2 regions of the Neobacillus niacini genome follow, and region 2 is predicted to be linked to the other one. Evidence: a T-box and tRNA genes for the amino acid it is inferred to sense, from the RefSeq annotation. Region 2 holds a T-box; the other holds one or more tRNA genes.
What was found. A T-box is a leader RNA that pairs with one kind of tRNA and senses whether it is charged. The one in region 2 lies ahead of proS (proline--tRNA ligase), so its partner is inferred to be a tRNA-Pro.
Positions count from the first base shown of each region.

Region 1 (9,979 bases), 2.2 Mb from region 2:
GCCTTACAAGCAGAGGGTCGGCGGTTCGATCCCGTCATCCTCCACCAAAGTTTTTTGCGAAGTAAATAACCAAAGTTTTTTGCAAAGTAAATAACTTTCCATATGTGCCGGGGTAGCTCAATTGGTAGAGCAACTGACTTGTAATCAGTAGGTTGGGGGTTCAAGTCCTCTCGCCGGCACCATGCTTTACTTCCTTGATTATTCAATGGCAGCAGCAAAGAATATTACTTATCATATAAGTACCAATTATATGAGCCATTAGCTCAGTTGGTAGAGCATCTGACTTTTAATCAGAGGGTCGAAGGTTCGAGTCCTTCATGGCTCACCAAGTTTTTTCACAATAGTGAAAGTAGCTTTCCATTTTAATTTGCGGGTGTGGCGGAATTGGCAGACGCACCAGACTTAGGATCTGGCGCCGCAAGGCGTGGGGGTTCGACTCCCTTCACCCGCACCATATTACCTAATAATTAAAACGTTAAATGCGGAAGTAGTTCAGTGGTAGAACACCACCTTGCCAAGGTGGGGGTCGCGGGTTCGAATCCCGTCTTCCGCTCCAAAGAAAGTTGCCGGGGTGGCGGAACTGGCAGACGCACAGGACTTAAAATCCTGCGGTAGGTGACTACCGTACCGGTTCGATTCCGGTCCTCGGCACCATTTTAATAACAGATTAGTAAAGAAATGCGCCCGTAGCTCAATTGGATAGAGTGTCTGACTACGGATCAGAAGGTTATGGGTTCGACTCCTTTCGGGCGCGCCATATTTTACGGGAAGTAGCTCAGCTTGGTAGAGCACTTGGTTTGGGACCAAGGGGTCGCAGGTTCGAATCCTGTCTTCCCGACCATTCTTCTTAAACATAATTTGGGGCCTTAGCTCAGCTGGGAGAGCGCCTGCTTTGCACGCAGGAGGTCAGCGGTTCGATCCCGCTAGGCTCCACCAAGTTATTTTCAGGGTTATTTTCTATATTTGGCGGTGTAGCTCAGCTGGCTAGAGCGTACGGTTCATACCCGTAAGGTCGGGGGTTCGATCCCCTCCGCCGCTACCAAGTATTTTTATGAAGTAAAAATACAAAAGTTTTTTTGCACAGCAAAATAACTAAAAATACCTCAATTTGGACCTTTAGCTCAGCTGGTTAGAGCAGACGGCTCATAACCGTCCGGTCGTAGGTTCGAGTCCTACAAGGTCCACCAGTAATTTTATAATATGGAGGAATACCCAAGTCCGGCTGAAGGGATCGGTCTTGAAAACCGACAGGCGGGTTAAACCGCGCGGGGGTTCGAATCCCTCTTCCTCCGCCATATTATTACTTCAGCAACGAGCGTTACTTCAATGATTTAACCTCGAATTGTATTAGTCAAGCCGTAGCTTAATAAGCTTTCTGAGATTGATACAAAATGCATTGAAACACTTTTTATTGTCGCGGGGTGGAGCAGTCTGGTAGCTCGTCGGGCTCATAACCCGAAGGTCGCAGGTTCAAATCCTGTCCCCGCAATTAAGGTTAGTTATTTTCAAGAAAAACACTTGAAAAAACCTTGGTCTGGTAGTTCAGTTGGTTAGAATGCCTGCCTGTCACGCAGGAGGTCGCGGGTTCGAGTCCCGTCCAGACCGCCATTTTTATTGAGATGGCAAAATAAAGTGGCTCAGTAGCTCAGTCGGTAGAGCAAAGGACTGAAAATCCTTGTGTCGGCGGTTCGATTCCGTCCTGAGCCACCATTTATGTAATATTCTAATATTATGGCGATTGTGGCGAAGTGGTTAACGCACCTGATTGTGGTTCAGGCATTCGTGGGTTCGATTCCCATCAGTCGCCCCATGTATCATTTTATTTTCTGCGGGTGTAGTTTAGTGGTAAAACCTCAGCCTTCCAAGCTGATGTTGTGAGTTCGATTCTCATCACCCGCTCCAATTTATGGGCCTATAGCTCAGCTGGTTAGAGCGCACGCCTGATAAGCGTGAGGTCGATGGTTCGAGTCCATTTAGGCCCACCAGAATTTTTTGCGAAGCAAAATTATTAGAATTTTTTTTGAAAGAAAACTAACTTTCTATTATTCCGCAGTAGCTCAGTGGTAGAGCTATCGGCTGTTAACCGATCGGTCGTAGGTTCGAGTCCTACCTGCGGAGCCATTTTTATGGGGAAGTACTCAAGAGGCTGAAGAGGCGCCCCTGCTAAGGGTGTAGGTCGGGTAACCGGCGCGAGGGTTCAAATCCCTCCTTCTCCGCCATAATTATTTGGCCCCTTGGTCAAGCGGTTAAGACACCGCCCTTTCACGGCGGTAACACGGGTTCGAATCCCGTAGGGGTCATACAAAAAGGCTGATGATAAACTTATCATCAGTTTTTTTGTGCTTATTTTTATCAGACAAATGACGGCAGCACTGTGAATAAGTTATTCTTCTAGGTTAGTTCCTTCATTCAGTGCTGTAGAACCTTCACTTATTTCTTATACCAAGATAGACAGCATTTGATCCACTGTGATATCAGGATGAATTAAATCCTGCCTGTTTCTTTCTATCACTATCTGTTCTACTATTTGTTCTGCTCCATTGCTTAAACCTCTTTATAAAAGGTGATCAAATCCACTTGGTAATATAGGCAGGATTCAAGGCTGTCCTGTGCTGTTATCCCATAATGTGAGCCAATCTGTTCTATTGTTTGTATTACTGCCTAGGATCTTAAACCTGTTAGTTCTCAATGGCCTTCATTGCCCAAACCTCTCCTTAATCAAATTGCTCGTTCCCTTACCTGTAAGATATCATGCTGCTTAAGATTTAATTGTGCCAATCATCTACATTTTGCCCTACCCAAATCCCGGTGTTATATAAGAAAAAAAACAAAACAATCCTTTAAAATACGAATAGCTTGTTCTACATCTAGGGAGGCATTTTCCATGGTTAATTACTATTTTAGGATAATATTTTTCTTTTCTTTGCTACTAGGAAAAACCTTGATAACGCTTACATTCGCTGCATATTTAGCACTTTTACTTGGCAAAGTTTCTTATAAATCAAATAATATTTTTTACTCAAAAAACCAAAAAAACTTTATATATTTTTGTCGATTAATGAAGGATTTCTTGCCAATTCTTGTCGAAAGGTGTTGAAAAAAACAGGAAAATGACGGTCTGTATATTTTATTGTCAGAAAAGATAAAAAAGTTTTACAAGGCTTATTTGTAATTTGCACTTATAATTAACCCTTGAAATACATTTTCACAAGGATGAGGTTAATAATGGCAGTGAATACGTTATATCCAACAGACTATCAGTTGCATTTATTTCATGAGGGGAACCTTTTTCAAAGTCACCAGCTGTTCGGAGCACACGTCTTTAAAGAATCAGACAAAGTATATACGCGATTTTGTGTGTGGGCTCCTAACGCCAACAAAGTGAGGCTGGTCGGAAATTTCAATAACTGGAATGGAGAAGGTTACGATTTACATAGGGTAAACAATGAAGGTGTATGGATTATTGTCATTAATCAGGACCTGAATGGCTGCCTCTATAAGTATGAAATAATTACAGCACAAAATGAAAGACTTTTAAAATCGGATCCTTATGCATTTTATTCTGAACTGCGGCCAAATACCGCTTCCATCGTTTATTCTTTGAGAAATTACGATTGGCAGGATAATCATTGGATGCACCGAAAGCAAAAAAGAAACTTCTTATCTGAACCACAGATCATTTATGAGGTGCATTTTGGTTCATGGAAAAAACATGAGAATGGTGATTTTTTAACATATAAGGAAATGGCTGAAGTACTCATACCTTATGTGCTTGAACATGGATTTACACATATTGAATTATTACCTCTTATCGAGCACCCCTTTGACGGATCTTGGGGATATCAGGGTACTGGATACTTTTCAGCAACCTCCCGCTACGGCACACCAAAGGACTTCATGTACTTTGTAGATCAATGTCATCAGAATGGAATTGGCGTAATACTTGATTGGGTGCCGGGTCACTTTTGTAAGGATTCACATGGTTTATACCGTTTTGATGGTTCACATATTTATTCTTACGAAACAGAAAGTGACAGGGAAAATCATGTTTGGGGTACAGCGAACTTTGACCTTGGAAAAGGAGAGGTGCAAAGTTTCCTCATCTCAAATGCATTCTTTTGGATAGATTACTTCCATATTGATGGGTTTAGGATGGACGCCGTTGCAAACATCATATATTGGCCGAATTCAGTTGAAAACCTTGAAAACCCATTTGGGATAGACTTTCTAAAAAAATTGAATATAGAAGTTCATCAGTACGATCCAACTTTTGTCATGATTGGAGAGGATTCAACAGATTTCCCTAATGTTACTGCACCGGTCCATTATGGTGGATTAGGCTTCGATTATAAATGGAATATGGGCTGGATGAATGACATTTTAAAATATATGGAAACTCCTCCATTTGCACGCTCAAGTGTTCATACGAAAGTAACTTTTTCGATTCTTTATGCCTTTTCAGAAAACTTTATGCTCCCATTTTCACATGATGAAGTTGTCCATGGTAAAAAGTCACTGTTAGATAAAATGCCGGGTGATTATTGGGAAAAGTTCGCACAGCTGCGCATGCTTCTAGGATATATGTTCGCTCATCCTGGAAAGAATCTTTTATTTATGGGATTTGAACTGGGTCAGTTTGCAGAATGGAAAGACAAAGAACAGTTAGATTGGAACCTGTTAGATTATGAAATGCACCAGAATGTAAATCAATATGTTAAACAATTAACAAAACTCTATAAACGATCTAAAGCGATGTATGAACTAGACCATATGCATGAAGGTTTTGAATGGATTGATTGTAATAACTATAGCCAATCGGTCTTCTCGTTTATTCGAAAAGGAAAAGCCGAAAATGATTATTTGGTTATTATTTGCAATTTTACGGGTATACACTATCCGGAATATAAGATTGGTGTACCTGCTCAAGGCGAGTTTCGTGAAATATTTAATAGTGACGATGCAGACTTTGGCGGTGCTGGCTTTATTAATAAAAAAACATTTATGGCTGAAGAAGAGCCATTTCATGGAAGACCATATTCCGTTAATGTGACGATACCGCCTTTTGGCTTTCAGATCATTCGACCGGTGAAAAAACGAAAGGAGAGAAAAGGTAATGGGAAAGAAAAAGTGCGTGGCAATGCTATTGGCAGGAGGGAAAGGAAGCAGACTTAACTCACTTACGAAGGATTTGGCAAAGCCTGCTGTTCCTTTTGGAGGAAAGTACAGAATCATTGATTTTCCATTAAGCAATTGTGCTAATTCAGGTATTGATACAGTCGGAGTCTTAACTCAATATCAACCGTTGCTATTAAACTCGTATATAGGTATTGGCAGTGCTTGGGACCTTGACCGAAAAGATGGGGGCGTAACGGTTTTACCTCCATATGCTGAGACTTCTGAGGTAAAATGGTATACCGGAACTGCGAGTGCTATTTATCAAAACCTAAATTATTTAAAACAATACCAGCCTGAATATGTATTAATTCTCTCAGGTGATCATATTTACAAAATGAACTATGAAAGCATGCTTGAGTATCACATAGAAAAACGAGCTGATGTAACGATTTCTTTAATTGAAGTTCCTTGGGCGGAAGCAAGCCGTTTTGGGATTATGAATACAAACGAGGATTTAAGAATAACAGAGTTTGAGGAGAAGCCAGCAGAGCCAAAGAATAATCTAGCTTCGATGGGCATTTATATTTTTAGCTGGAATATACTGAAGGAATATCTTGAGATGGACGCTAGAAATAGTAAATCCTCCCACGATTTTGGTAAAGACATCATTCCAACTTTATTAGATGAAAATAAAAAGTTATATGCCTATCCTTTTAAAGGCTATTGGAAAGATGTTGGTACAGTCAAGAGTCTTTGGGAAGCAAATATGGATCTATTAAATGACGAATGTGATTTAGATCTATTTGATCACGATTGGAGAATCTATTCTGTCAATCCTAATCAACCCCCTCAGTATATCTCTCCTGAAGCAATAGTTAAGGAGTCACTAATTAATGAAGGCTGTACCATTGAAGGGGAAATTGATAATTCTGTTTTATTTCAAGGGGTTAGTGTTGGTAAAGGATCCATTATAAAGGAATCTGTAATCATGCCAGATGCTGTAATTGGTGAGAACGTTAAGATTGAAAAAGCGATCGTTCCAAGTGACGCTGTTATTCCAGATGGAACCGTAATACGTTCATTTGATGATGAAATTATTCTTGTTACAGAAGAAATGTTAAGTGGGATATATCCTGCTTTTAAATAAACGGGAGGGACTTGTATTGCAAAGAAAATTATTAGGTGTTATTGACGCCACCACATACCATGATGATTTAGAAGAGCTTTTGACCCATCGCTCACTCGCAGCCCTGCCTTTTGCAGGACGTTATCGTATTATCGATTTTGTACTTTCTAATATGGTGAATTCAGGAATTCAAAGTGTAGCCATCTTTCCTAAAATGATGTATCGTTCGTTAATGGATCACCTTGGATCGGGGAAGAATTGGGATTTAAATCGCAAACGTGATGGACTTTTCTTTTTTCCAACTCCCGTGGTTGATTCAGATATAAATAAAATTGGTTCTTTTGAAAACTTTGCAGCAAACTTGGATTTCTTTTACCGCAGTTCTCAAGAGTACTCTTTAATTACCAATTGTTATACCGTTTTCAATATGGATTTTGCACCATTGTTAGAATGGCATATGCATTCAGGGTGTGATATTACCGAAATATTCCATGAAAATGGGACTCCTATGAAGATGTATTTAGTGAAAACCTCTTTACTTGTTAAATTAATTGAAACAAGAAATGAAACTGGGTATACATGCATGAAAGATGTCGTTTTAGACTCTGAACATTTCTACTCCATTTGCCGCTATGAATATTCCGGATATGCGGTAATGATCAACTCTATTCAAAACTATTTTTCTACTAGTTTAAATTTATTAAATTCCGATGTCTGGAAGCAATTGTTTATAAAAGAACACCCCATCCTGACAAAGGTAAAAGATGAGCCGCCAACACGTTATTTAAAGGGCTCAACTGTCCAAAATGCCATGATTGCGAATGGCTGCTTAATAAATGGCTCAGTTGAAAATAGTATTATCTCCAGGGGCGTTAAAATTGGTAAAGGGGCAGTTATTAAGAATTGCATTATCATGCAAAAATGTGTAATTGAAGATAATTGCTACCTGGATTCCGTTATTTTAGACAAAGACGTAAAGGTAGAGGCGGGTACAATTCTAACAGGTACTGCCAGGGATCCTTATGTTGTACGGAAAGGAACTAAACAAGGAGCTCTGATGAAATCGTGAAAGTATTATTTGCAGTATCAGAATGTGGACCATTTGCGAAATCTGGGGGGCTAGCAGACGTTGCAGGCTCCCTGCCTAAGGAATTAAAAAGTCTTGGTACGGATGTAAGAGTTATCATGCCTAAATATGGTACTATTGCCGATGAATTTAAGGCGGATATGGTAAAAATTAAAGAATTTACTGTACCTGTTGGCTGGAGAAATCAATATTGCGGTATAGAAGAGCTTTCCTATGAGGGAGTAACCTATTACTTTGTTGATAATGAGTATTATTTTAAACGCGAAGGATTTTATGGCTATTATGATGATGGCGAGAGATTCGCTTATTTTAATCGAGCTGTGTTGGAAGCGCTGGAACATCTTGATTTTTATCCAGATGTACTGCATTGCCATGATTGGCATACAGCTATGATTCCTTTTTTATTAAGAATGGAGTATTACAAGCGAAAAGGCTACGGACTTATTCGTACGGTTTTCACTATCCATAATTTACAATTTCAAGGGATTTTCCCAAGAGAGGCGCTTTCTGACTTGCTGGGATTAGATTGGGGAGCATTTAACCCTGAAAATTTAGAATTCTTTGGCTGTATTAATTTCATGAAGGGTGCTCTTGTAGCAGCTGACGAAATTACAACAGTGAGCCCAACCTATAAACAAGAAATCCAAACGCCTGTATATGGTGAGAAATTGGACGGTCTCTTAAGAACAAGAGAAGAAGATCTTGTTGGGATTGTAAATGGTATCGATGATAAATTCTATAATCCTGCCGATGATTCCCTAATCTATAAAACGTACAACAGTAATAATCTTGAAGGTAAAGCAATAAATAAAAGTGAAGTCCAAAAATTCTTTGGGCTGCCACAAAAACCGAATACACCGCTAATGGTGATGATTACTCGGCTGACAAAACAAAAGGGATTAGATCTCGTTAAGTGTGTTCTAAATGATATTCTTCATGAAGATATTCAAATGGTGGTTCTAGGGACAGGGGACTATGCTTATGAGGAGTATTTACGCCATGCAGCAAGCTCTTATCCAGATAAATTAAAGGTTCACATCGGTTTTAGTGAGGGACTTGCTCACAAGCTATATGCTGCGGCAGACCTGTTTCTAATGCCATCCTTATTTGAACCATGTGGTCTTGGTCAATTAATCGCTATGAGATACGGTGCGGTGCCAATTGTACGTGAAACAGGCGGGCTAAATGATACTGTACAATCTTGGAATGAAACTACCAATGAGGGAAATGGTTTTTCTTTTAAGAATTTTAATGCCCATGACATGTTATATACGATTAGAAGGGCATTACGCTTTTATCATGATCCCGAGTGGGAAACAATCGTTCAAAAAGCAATGAAAAAAGATAATAGCTGGGCCCAGTCTGCATTTAAGTATAATCAGCTGTATGCAGAGCTGATCTCGAGGAGTGAAACCCATGTTTTCTAATACAACAGAGTTTAAGGATACTTTTTTAAAGAGGTTGAATATGGTATGCGGTAAGAGCTTTTCAGAAAGCTCAGAGCGTGATCATTATCAAACACTTGGTATTATGATTCGTGAATTTGTTAGCCATGATTGGATTAAAACGAATGAACGATACCTTGCTGCAAAGGGAAAACAAGTCTATTATCTTTCAATAGAATATTTATTAGGAAAGCTCCTTAGGCAAAATCTAATTAATTTGGGAATCGAAGAAACAGTACAAGTTGGTCTTAGAGAACTTGGTATCGATTTGAGTAACCTAGAGGAATTAGAAAGTGATGCAGGATTGGGAAATGGCGGCTTAGGTAGATTAGCCGCTTGTTTTCTTGACTCTCTTGCTTCCCTAAATCTCCCCGGACACGGTCATGGAATCCGCTATAAACATGGACTATTTGAACAGAAGATTGTCGATGGATATCAAGTCGAACTTCCGGAGCAATGGCTCAGAAGCGGGAATGTTTGGGAAGTTCGCAAGGCTGACTTAGCGGTTAAAATACCTTTTTGGGGTAAGGTGGAAGGAAGAACAGAGAATGGCCGTCTAGTGTTTCAACATTTGAATGCAGAATCCGTTACTGCAGTCCCACATGATATGCCTGTTATTGGATATAACTCTGAAACAGTTAATACACTTAGATTATGGAATGCAGAGCCATCTCAATTCCCTATTCATGAAGACATTTTAAAGTACAAACGGGAAACAGAATTAGTCTCAGAATTCCTATACCCGGATGATACACATGATGAAGGGAAAATACTGCGGCTAAAGCAGCAATATTTTTTAGTATCTGCAAGTATTCAGTCCATCATCAAAACGTATCGAAAGCAACACGGAAACTTGAAGGAACTTCACCAACATGTCTGCATTCATATTAATGATACCCACCCAGTTTTAGCAATCCCTGAACTAATGAGAATCTTAATTGATGAGGAAGGATTTGATTGGGATCTTGCCTGGTATATAACAAGGCATACGATTTCCTATACAAACCATACGACCTTATCTGAAGCATTGGAAAAATGGCCCATTCGGATTTTTCAGCCGTTATTACCACGAATTTATATGATTGTAGAAGAAATAAATGAACGGTTTTGCGGAGATTTGTGGGATAAATACACAGGAGATTGGGATAAGATTGCACGGCTCGCAATCATCGCTGATGGATTTGTAAAAATGGCTCATTTAGCTAT
Region 1 is NZ_CP183883.1:2,247,691-2,257,669, forward strand. Features, by position in the region: tRNA gene ACN6MT_RS10600 (tRNA-Val) at 1-47, shown strand, start outside; tRNA gene ACN6MT_RS10605 (tRNA-Thr) at 107-182, shown strand; tRNA gene ACN6MT_RS10610 (tRNA-Lys) at 253-328, shown strand; tRNA gene ACN6MT_RS10615 (tRNA-Leu) at 370-454, shown strand; tRNA gene ACN6MT_RS10620 (tRNA-Gly) at 482-556, shown strand; tRNA gene ACN6MT_RS10625 (tRNA-Leu) at 566-654, shown strand; tRNA gene ACN6MT_RS10630 (tRNA-Arg) at 681-757, shown strand; tRNA gene ACN6MT_RS10635 (tRNA-Pro) at 765-841, shown strand; tRNA gene ACN6MT_RS10640 (tRNA-Ala) at 861-936, shown strand; tRNA gene ACN6MT_RS10645 (tRNA-Met) at 966-1,042, shown strand; tRNA gene ACN6MT_RS10650 (tRNA-Ile) at 1,111-1,187, shown strand; tRNA gene ACN6MT_RS10655 (tRNA-Ser) at 1,203-1,295, shown strand; tRNA gene ACN6MT_RS10660 (tRNA-Met) at 1,416-1,489, shown strand; tRNA gene ACN6MT_RS10665 (tRNA-Asp) at 1,532-1,608, shown strand; tRNA gene ACN6MT_RS10670 (tRNA-Phe) at 1,635-1,710, shown strand; tRNA gene ACN6MT_RS10675 (tRNA-His) at 1,735-1,810, shown strand; tRNA gene ACN6MT_RS10680 (tRNA-Gly) at 1,829-1,902, shown strand; tRNA gene ACN6MT_RS10685 (tRNA-Ile) at 1,909-1,985, shown strand; tRNA gene ACN6MT_RS10690 (tRNA-Asn) at 2,047-2,121, shown strand; tRNA gene ACN6MT_RS10695 (tRNA-Ser) at 2,129-2,219, shown strand; tRNA gene ACN6MT_RS10700 (tRNA-Glu) at 2,229-2,300, shown strand; gene glgB (1,4-alpha-glucan branching protein GlgB) at 3,226-5,172, shown strand; gene ACN6MT_RS10710 (glucose-1-phosphate adenylyltransferase) at 5,114-6,262, shown strand; gene ACN6MT_RS10715 (sugar phosphate nucleotidyltransferase) at 6,279-7,310, shown strand; gene glgA (glycogen synthase GlgA) at 7,307-8,755, shown strand; gene ACN6MT_RS10725 (glycogen/starch/alpha-glucan phosphorylase) at 8,745-9,979, shown strand, end outside.
Region 1: it has a tRNA-Pro gene. The T-box ahead of proS (proline--tRNA ligase) is inferred to sense a tRNA for this amino acid. The anticodon was not compared.

Region 2 (9,979 bases):
CACCAGCATTTTATTCCACTCAGCGGTCTTCATTTCATCATATTCAGTTGAGACCGTACCATCATCTCTTTCTTCAATGGCTGTGAGTGAACGTAACACCTCTTTTCCCTTTTCAACAGGATGAAAACGCCAAATGATTCGTTCCCGATTGGATAACAAGTTATCGACTGAATCGGTCGTAATCACAGTTCCTCGAGAAATGATTGCCACTCGATCACATAATAACTGAATTTCACTTAAAAGGTGGCTGGAAACCAGAACGCTCAGTCCTTCCTCTTCGGCAAGAAACCGTATAAATTCACGCATTTCTCTGATGCCAGCAGGATCTAATCCATTCGTAGGTTCATCAAGGATTAATACCTTAGGTCTTCCTAAAAGCGCCTGTGCAATTCCAAGTCTCTGCCTCATCCCTAAAGAATAGGTTTTAACTTTATCATGAATTCGATCTCTTAGACCGACCAGTTCGGTGACCTCCCTGATTCGCTCTTCACCAATGCCATCAAGCATATGGGCAAAATGGAGCAAATTGTCATAACCAGACAAATACGGGTATAATTCAGGGTTTTCAACGATACAACCAAGATGCTTCATTGCTTCCTCAAAATGATCGACAATATTAAAGCCCCCAATTTGAATACTTCCGGATGTTGGTTTAATTAATCCCACGAGCATTCGGATCGTTGTCGTTTTCCCAGCACCATTGGGACCTAGGAAACCAAATACCTCGCCTTCCTTTAACTCAAAACTTATTCCTTTAATGATTTCTTTTTTACCAATTACCTTTTTTAAATTATGTACAGATAACGTAATATTCTCCATATGGCTGGTCTCCTTACCAGGTTAGCAGTGAAGCCACTCGTTCAGCAATTAAACGGTACCCTTTTGTATTCGGATGGAACTTGTCAGTATAAAGATAATCATTTACCTTCAACTCAAAAAGATCAAATGTTGGTACAAAGACGATTTTTGGAAAACCTGCGCTTAATTCAGCACTTTGATAATTCCAGTGTCGAACGACTGCAGACATCTCTTTCCCCCGCTCTAACTCACTAAAAGGATTATATAAACCGATGAAAAAGACATTTGCTTCACTATTACTTGCACGAATCTGTTGAAAAATAAAATTCATATTCTCCATGAATTTCTTCTCAATGTTCGCAATATCAGCTGCTTCAAACTCCAATAACCCTTGTCCACCTCTGAACAAGTCATTGCCGCCCATTGTTACTAAAATCATATCTGCACTTTGCAGCTGCCGCTTCACTTCGGTTTGTTGAATTTGCTTCTTAAGTTGGCCGGATTCCTGACCGCTTATGCCCAGATTCGTCAGCCTGACATCCTGCTTTGATTTTTCCTTTATTTCATCTAGGAGAAAACCTACATACCCTTTTCCTGTTTCATCCCCTGTACCTCTTGTTAAGGAATCACCTATGGCGACAATATGCATGCCATCTTTTTTCTCTGCTTTCATTTCTACATTGGTTTTCTCTTGGATTTTATCAGGCTTGCCTGCATAATATTCACCTACAGCCAATCCAAGTCCAACCAGCCAGAGGAGGCAAAAAAATATCGATATCATGGTTACAGATTTTATGACGTTTTTATTCACATAGCTTCATCCTTTCTGGCTATTTCTACCTTTTATTTAATCACAATTACTGGATGAATCAAACTTTCAAGACAGAAAAAAACCGATTTCCTAAACGGAAACCGGTTCTTCCTTCACACTTTCTTCTAAACTGCCTTTTGGTCCAAAGAACTCAAAGTGAATTCTCTCTTCCGCAACGTCTAAATTTTTTAAAGAAGCATTGATTGATTTCATAAATGGTACAGGGCCACAGAAATAGAAGTCTGCATCGGAAACAGGAATATTTTTAACAAGCCAGTCTTGCGTTACATATCCTTCAACATCAAAAGATTGGTTCTTACGGTCTTCTTCTGTTGGTGAATCATAAAAGAAATAGGAATTTACATTTTCTAGAGAAGATACTGACTCCACTTCCTCTCTTAATGCATGAACATTACCATTGGCTGCAGCGTGAATGAACGTTACATTTCTCTCAGGCTGAACTTCAACCACTGTTTTTAACATACTCAACATTGGTGTTAAGCCGACACCGCCGCTTAATAATACAACAGGTGTATTTTTTTCAGTATCAAGAACAAAATCTCCCGCTGGAGCACTTACCTGTAAGATTTCTCCCTCTGTAACCGTATCATGAAGATAATTTGAAACCATTCCGTCAGGGTTCTTTGTACCTGCTTCACGTTTTACGCTAATACGGTAATAATCCTTACCAGGTGAATCTGATAAACTGTATTGACGAATATGTGTAAATTCCTCACCATCGATTTCAAGTTTAATACTGATATACTGACCAGGAAGGTATTGGGCAATTTCTTTATTGTCTGTAGGTTTTAGGTAAAAGGATGTAATTACATCACTTTCCTCAACTTTGCGGTCAACCACAAAACTACGGAAACCATCCCAGCCTCCTTTTTGTTTTTCAGCTTCTTCATACATTTCTGCCTCAACACCGATAAAGGCATCCGCAATTACTCCATAAGCCTCTGCCCAGGCATTGATAATTTCATCTGTTGCAGCGTCACCTAAAACGTCTTTAATTGCTAATAGTAAGTGTTTACCAACAATCGGATAATGTTCTGGTTTAATGCCAAGACTTCTATGTTTATGGGCAATTTGTTTAACAACTGGAAGGATAGCTTCAAGATTATCAATATATTGTGCAGCCGCATAGACAGTTCCTGCTAGCGCTTTTTGTTGTCTGCCTTGCTTTTGGTTTGCATGATTGAAAATATTCAATAATTCCGGATGATTCCCGAACATCATTTGATAAAAACGTGTTGTAATGGCTTCTCCGTGTTTTTCTAAAACTGGTACTGTTGATTTAATGATTTCAATTGTATTACGATCTAACAAAACTATCACTCCTTATGTAGTGGTTATCACTATTTATATAGTGATTATATGAGATATTACACTTGGAGTAAGTGATGCAAATCACACATCATGAAATTTGGTTCATTCGAACCAGAAGTTAAGATGTCGTGTCCTTAATCGAGTAACCAGCCACGGTAAAAAGCGGAGATTTTCCGCTTAAATGCAAAATGGAGCTAGTTTCGGGGGATATAAACGGAGGGTTTCCGCTTAATTAAAGCGAAATCCCCTATTTTCGATTTTTCCGAGCCAATAGACGGAATCTCTCCGTCTGTTTGAGTATTTTTTATTACTAATTACGTATTTAGCGGAATTTCTCCGCTTATTTCTTACGATTAGTCAAGTGTATTTCAGTTAATTCATTATTTAAGTGATTTATTTTATTTTTGCGAAAACGCAGGTGTCTCTAAGTTCCTTACTATCTACAGAGATACCATCATTTTTTAAGATGCCCTCAAGGGTAAAACCTAATTTTTCTGGAATTGCACGACTTTTAGTATTTCGTGGATCACAACGAATCTCAATTCGTTTAGCATTAAGTTCGGTAAATGCAAACCTCATAATTGCTTCTGTCGCTTCCGTTATATATCCTCTGCCAGAAAAACGGGTATCAATCCAATAACCAATCTCAAACTTTGGTACTTCCCAATTAATTCTATGAAGACCTGATGAACCAATAAATTCACCGGTTTCCTTATTGAATAAATGTAATCTTAAATCTTCACGGGTTATAAACTTTGCAATACTGTCTCTTACATTCGCTTCTACATCTTGCTCTGTTTGATTCATATGAGCCCATGGCATCCACGGTTTTAGTTCATTCAATGACGCCTGGATTGCTTCATATACATATTTCCCATCACCTGGTAAGGGCTTGCGGATTAACAACCTTTCTGTGGTAAACTCCTCTGGAAATTCTATTAAACTTGGATTCATTTTGTCTCCCCCTTTAAAAACTTTGAATCTTCATGAAGTCCATTTTCTCTTTTCTTTTTCGACTTTGGGCTTTATAAACCCTTCATGGTGACCATTTATGCGATACTTCTTTCATTTTGGGCTTCATGGAGGGCTTATGATGACCATTTTACCGATTTCCCTTTCACTTTGGGCTTCATAAACCCTTCATGATGACCACTTTCGTGATTTTCCTTTCATTTTAGGCTTCATGAACGGCAATTAATAAAAAGACCCTTCCAAAAAGGAAGAGTCTCCACAAAAATATTAGTATGCTTTTGCCCAATAGACCATCTTGTCTGCTTCTTTTCCACAGCATACACATGTAGTAGAAACCTGTTCTTGTTCAAATGGAATACATCTAGAAGTGGCAGTTGTTTCTTCTTTGATTTTCTCCTCACACGCAAGCTCTCCGCACCACATAGCTTTAATGAATCCTGGTTTTGCTTCAAGCTTTTCCTTTAATTCAGGAAGTGTCACGGCTACGGAAGTTCTTTCTTCACGGTGCGTCAAAGCTTTATTGTATAAATTAGATTGGATATCATCGAGTAATTCCACAAGCTTGGTTTCTAATTGATCCATAGGAACAATTACTTTTTCTAATGTATCCCTTCTTACCAACACAACTTGTTTGTTTTCAATGTCTTTTGGTCCCACTTCTAAACGAACTGGAATTCCTTTCATTTCGTATTCGTTGAATTTCCAGCCTGGCTTTTTATCGCTAGCGTCAATATCAACACGAGCAACGCTGGATAATGACTTCTTCAAATCATAAGCGAAATCAAGAACTCCTTCTTTATGCTGTGCAATTGGCACTATCATAACTTGAGTTGGCGCAGCTTTTGGAGGAATCACAAGACCGCGGTCGTCACCATGAACCATGATTAACGCCCCAATGATTCTTGTCGTAAAGCCCCATGATGTTTGGTGAACATACTGAAGCTTTCCTTCTTTATCGGTATATTGGATATTAAATGCTTCCGCAAAACCTGTGCCAAAATGGTGGGATGTTCCTGACTGCAGGGCTTTACCATCGTGCATTAAGCTTTCAATGGTAAAAGTAGCTTTAGCTCCAGCAAATTTTTCTTTTTCGGTCTTCTGACCTTTAACTACAGGAATTGCAAGGATCTCTTCACAAATCGCTGCATAGACATTCAGCATTTTGATCGTTTCTTCCATCGCTTCTTCATCCGTTGCGTGTGCAGTATGACCTTCCTGCCATAAAAATTCTAATGTCCGTAAAAATGGACGGGTTGTTTTTTCCCAGCGAACTACGTTAGCCCATTGATTATAAAGCTTGGGTAAATCCCTGTATGAATGAATGATATTGCTATAATGCTCACAGAAAAGAACTTCAGATGTTGGGCGCACGACTAAACGCTCAGCCAGCTCCTCAGAACCACCATGTGTTACCCATGCCACTTCAGGTGCAAATCCTTCGACATGGTCTTTTTCTTTTTGGAGCAAGCTTTCTGGAATAAATAATGGCATATAGACATTTTCATGGCCTGTTTCTTTAATACGGCGGTCTAATTCATTTTTAATATTGTCCCATAGGGCATATCCATAAGGGCGGATAATCATTGATCCGCGTACACTTGAATAATCGATTAAGTCTGCTTTTGTTACAACATCGGTATACCACTGGGCGAAATCCTCGTCCATACTGGTAACATCTTTTACAAATTCCTTTGCCATTTTTGACACCTCATTATTTTTTTAAAAATCGCTGTGTGCTAAACTGGACTGTTGATTTGCGCTCCAGGCACTTCGCTTTCCGCAGGCGGTTCGGGAAGCCTCCTCGACGCTAAAGCGTCTGCGGGGTCTCCCCTGTCCCGTCCTCCTGCAGGAGTCTTCGTGCCTTCCACGCAAATCAACAGGTGCCAATATTAATATTACGCTTTAACACAGGTTTGAATATAAAAAGGCCTTGGCCCCAAAAAGGGACCAAGACCTGGCGATACCACCCTAAATTCATAAAGCAAATGCTTTATACTCTCGACATGATAACGGATTTTATCCGCATGTATCTTCAAATAAGAATCCGATACAGAACTCCAAGGCAGGTTCAAATGTCTGTCTTAAGAAACCTTCCACCAATGGTTTCCTCTCTTTGTAAGACACCTTACATTTTACTAATCCTCTTCACAGTTTCAAATAGTATTTTTGAAAAAATTATATAGTTCTAACACGAAAATGTCAAATACTATTATGGAAAAATATTCTGATTACATATTACAATGCTTTATTTCTAGCTTGGATTTCGGTTACAATTAGTAGGAATGAGGTGATATTCTTGAAAAATGACGAAAAGAATGAGATTGATCAGGAAGAAGAAGAAAAACGATACTTACTTGACCTTATGAAAATGCAAAATGAAGCGTTAAAAAGAATCTATAAAAACACCATAGATAACGAGAAAATCAATAAACCCAATGGACGTTGAGAACGTCTTTTTTTATTTCCAGTGAAGTTTTCATTAAACGTTCATAAACGCCACCAAAAAGACAATTTTTATGTTTATCAATGCATTTATAATGTACATATGTTGTTTATTAACTGTTAGAGGAGATTTTCAAATGTATGTATTATCGATTTTCACAATCGTTATTATGAGTGTATTGACTGGATGTTCCATTCTTCTGCTTCATCGCAAGAAAAATAAACTTGCAAGCCTTTCAGGTACGATTGTCGTAATCGTCCTGACAATGATGGGAGGATTATTAGCTGGATATATCAGCGGGATTCTTTCAGGCGAATTATTTTTCCCTGTTGGCTTAGGTACTTTAATTGGTTTTGTCCTAGGTTTTATTGCTGGCCAGCCTGTTGGGATGTTGGCGATTTTAAGCGGATCGGTTTCCGGTATTGTAAGTGGAATGATCGGTGCCCTCTTAGGTGCCATCCTTCAGTTTGATAACCCAACAATCATGCTTGGGATATTACTAGGCTTGTATGTTATTATTCTTGGTCTAGTTATTTTATTTATCATTGTTGATACAAACGGTAAGCTATCACTGGATACACAAGGAATTTCACCATTTAATATTTTTTCAGCTGGACTGGTTCTGATTGCCTTATTTTTATTTTTATACAGTAGTGATCTAGTCAAAATTCCTGGTGAAGCCGAAGCAGCTCAAACACAGGAGACAAATACTCCTCCAGCAAAAACAGAACTTGATATTACGGGTGAAACTAATCCTAAAATAGACATGATGATAACACCGACTGGCTATTCTCCCAATGTGATTAGAGTAAAAAAAGGTGTACAAGTGGAGTTAAACATTACAAATCCGGGTGACAATAGCTGTTTTTCAACCTTTATGATGCCAGATTTCGATTTAAACAATATTAATCTAAAGGCAGGTACAACAAATTTAACCTTTACCCCTGACAAAGAAGGAGAATATACCTTTACATGTGGAATGAATATGTTTAAAGGGACAGTTATAGTGGAGTAGAGCAAGAAAGCACGCTGAGAATTTCTCAGCGTGCTTCTTTTTTACAAATGTGTTGAATGATCATGTACAACGGTATCGGTATTCTTTTTAAACGGCCAATAGTTTGCCTCGCCAAAGGTTTTGACCATGACGGGAACAAACAACGGTAAAATTACAAGAGCATAGAGTGAAAGTCCGATTAATAGAATGGCCGCAATTTGTAGTAAAGATAAAACACCAGCTGGCATCATCGCAGCAAAAGTACCGCCCAAAATGACAGCCGCCGAGATAATAACCGTCCCCATTTTCTTCATCGAGATGAGAATCGCTTGTTCTACCGGCATATGTTTAAATTCATTAAATCGGTCCATTAAGAAAATACTGTAATCAATTCCGAGTGCAATTAATATGACAAACGCGAAGAACGGAACAGCCCAGCTAATTCCTGAATAACCTAAGATATTTACAAATAATACCTCAGCAAGTGCCATAGAAGTAAAATACGTTAAAATTAATGAACCTATCAAATATAAAGGCATAATGATGGAACGGAACAGAATGATTAGAATAATCGTAATCCCAATTAACATAAGCACCACTGTTCGAGAATAGTCAGCTTGCGAAATATTATCTAGATCATGATGCATACTTGATACACCGCCGACTGCTATTTCTGCGTTTTCAAGCTTTGTGTCCTTGACAATGCGTTCCACTGTATCTTTAATTTCAGGAACCGTCTGAAGAGCTTCATTCGAATATGGGTTCATATTAAAGACCACATCAATCGTCATTACTTTGCGATCCTTTGACATATAGGTGTCTAAGACTTGCTCAAAGTCTTCACCATCAAGAACCTCTTGTGGAATAAAGAAACCATTTTGCTCTTGTTCCGATACTCCAGCTAGATACTCCTGTGCAGACTCCAAACCATCAGAGACTTGATTTAAGCCATCCGCGCTTTGTGTTAACCCATCTGAAAGCTGAGTAATTTGACCGCTCATATCCTTAAAGCCTGTTAATATCTGCTGCTGACCACTATTTAATCCATTTAGACCATTTGAAAATTGAGGCAGGCTATCCACAATTTGTCCTTGGCCATTTCCCATTGTGTAAAGTCCTGATTCAATCTCTGTTAAACCTTTTAAGAGATCTTCCATTCCCTTCACAAGTGCTTCCTGACCTGCAATGGCTTCTGAAAAATTACTATTCGCAAAGCTAATTCCTTCCTGAGCCCCTTTTAATCCTGCATTCAATTGATTCAAGCTGCCTGCTAATTCTGCAGTTGCTACCTGAGAACCCTGAATGGTCATTTTGATAGCTTGATAGTTTTGATTTTGCCCAATATCACTATATTCATTTTCTAAATTCGTAAAATATTGATTGGTTGCCACTAAGGACGTATTTAGATCACTTAAGCCCTTTTCAACTAATTTATAGTTTCCTTCAAGTGCATTTAACCCTTGGGCCGCCTGTTTGTAACTCTCGAGCAGCTGTTTACTGCCCGCCAAAACTTCGGCAGATTTAGTCTTGATTACCGCTAGACCTTCTTTTACTTGGGTCGTACCAGCAGCACCTTGTCTTAATCCATCTTCAATTTTTGCAAGGTTTTCTTGTATGGTTCCCATGCCTGTTTGGAGCTGAGATGTTCCGGCAATCAATTGACCGATTCCATCAGCTGCCTCTTCCATTTTAGGCTGATTAGCAGCGAGCTGGCTGCCTGCATCGGCAAGACCATTGCTAATCTGTTCAATTCCATCATTTCCTTGACCAAGACCATCCTCAAGACTTTTTACCTGCTCTGAAATATATAAATCGTCAATGGTTTCACCTGTGGGGCGAGTAACGGAACGGACTGTGTCAACACCGCTAATTTTATTTAGCTCTTGGCTGATTTTTTCCGTCAGAGCAATGTACTCAGACGTGTTCAGCTCATCATCATTTTTAAAAACAATTTGTGTTGGCATAGATTCACCAGGTCCGAATCCATCAGCAATAATATTAAATCCTTGGATTGAATTGAACTCATCACCAATTTCCTCTAAAGAGTTAAACGACAAATCTCCATCATATGTGAATAACGCCGGAACTGAAATGGCCGCTACAATCAGCAGCGCAATTAAAGGACGTGCTAATGCAAAACTGCCGACAAAGCCCCAAAATTTACTTTCACCATGTTCAAGCCTGCCTTTTGACGGCCAGAATAATTTTTTGCCTAATACAGCCATAAAGAACGGAACAATCGTAAACAAACCTACTATCAATAATGCTACACCAATCGCAACGGCAGCGGCTGACTGATAAAGTACAAAGGTAGAAAAACCAATAGATGCAAAACCAATCATCACGGCTAATCCGCTAAAAAACACCGTTTTACCTGCATTTCGATACGTAATAACAATTGCTTCTACTACACTATCATTCTTAGACATTTCCTCTTTAAAACGACTAAGCAGCAATATACAATAATCAGTCCCAATACCAAACAATACAGCCACTAAGAATATCTGCGTGAACGTTGATAATGGGAAATTCACTTTATCTACTAATATCGCAACGATGGATTGGGAAGCTAAATAGCTGAATCCAACTGTTACTAATGGAATAATTGGAGCGATTGCTGATTTAAATA
Region 2 is NZ_CP183883.1:4,425,911-4,435,889, forward strand. Features, by position in the region: gene ACN6MT_RS21910 (ABC transporter ATP-binding protein) at 1-819, opposite strand, end outside; gene ACN6MT_RS21915 (SGNH/GDSL hydrolase family protein) at 833-1,609, opposite strand; gene hmpA (NO-inducible flavohemoprotein) at 1,700-2,941, opposite strand; gene ACN6MT_RS21925 (GNAT family N-acetyltransferase) at 3,335-3,895, opposite strand; gene proS (proline--tRNA ligase) at 4,181-5,611, opposite strand; T-box leader at 5,853-6,071, opposite strand; gene ACN6MT_RS21935 (hypothetical protein) at 6,210-6,359, shown strand; gene ACN6MT_RS21940 (cupredoxin domain-containing protein) at 6,493-7,371, shown strand; gene ACN6MT_RS21945 (MMPL family transporter) at 7,413-9,979, opposite strand, start outside.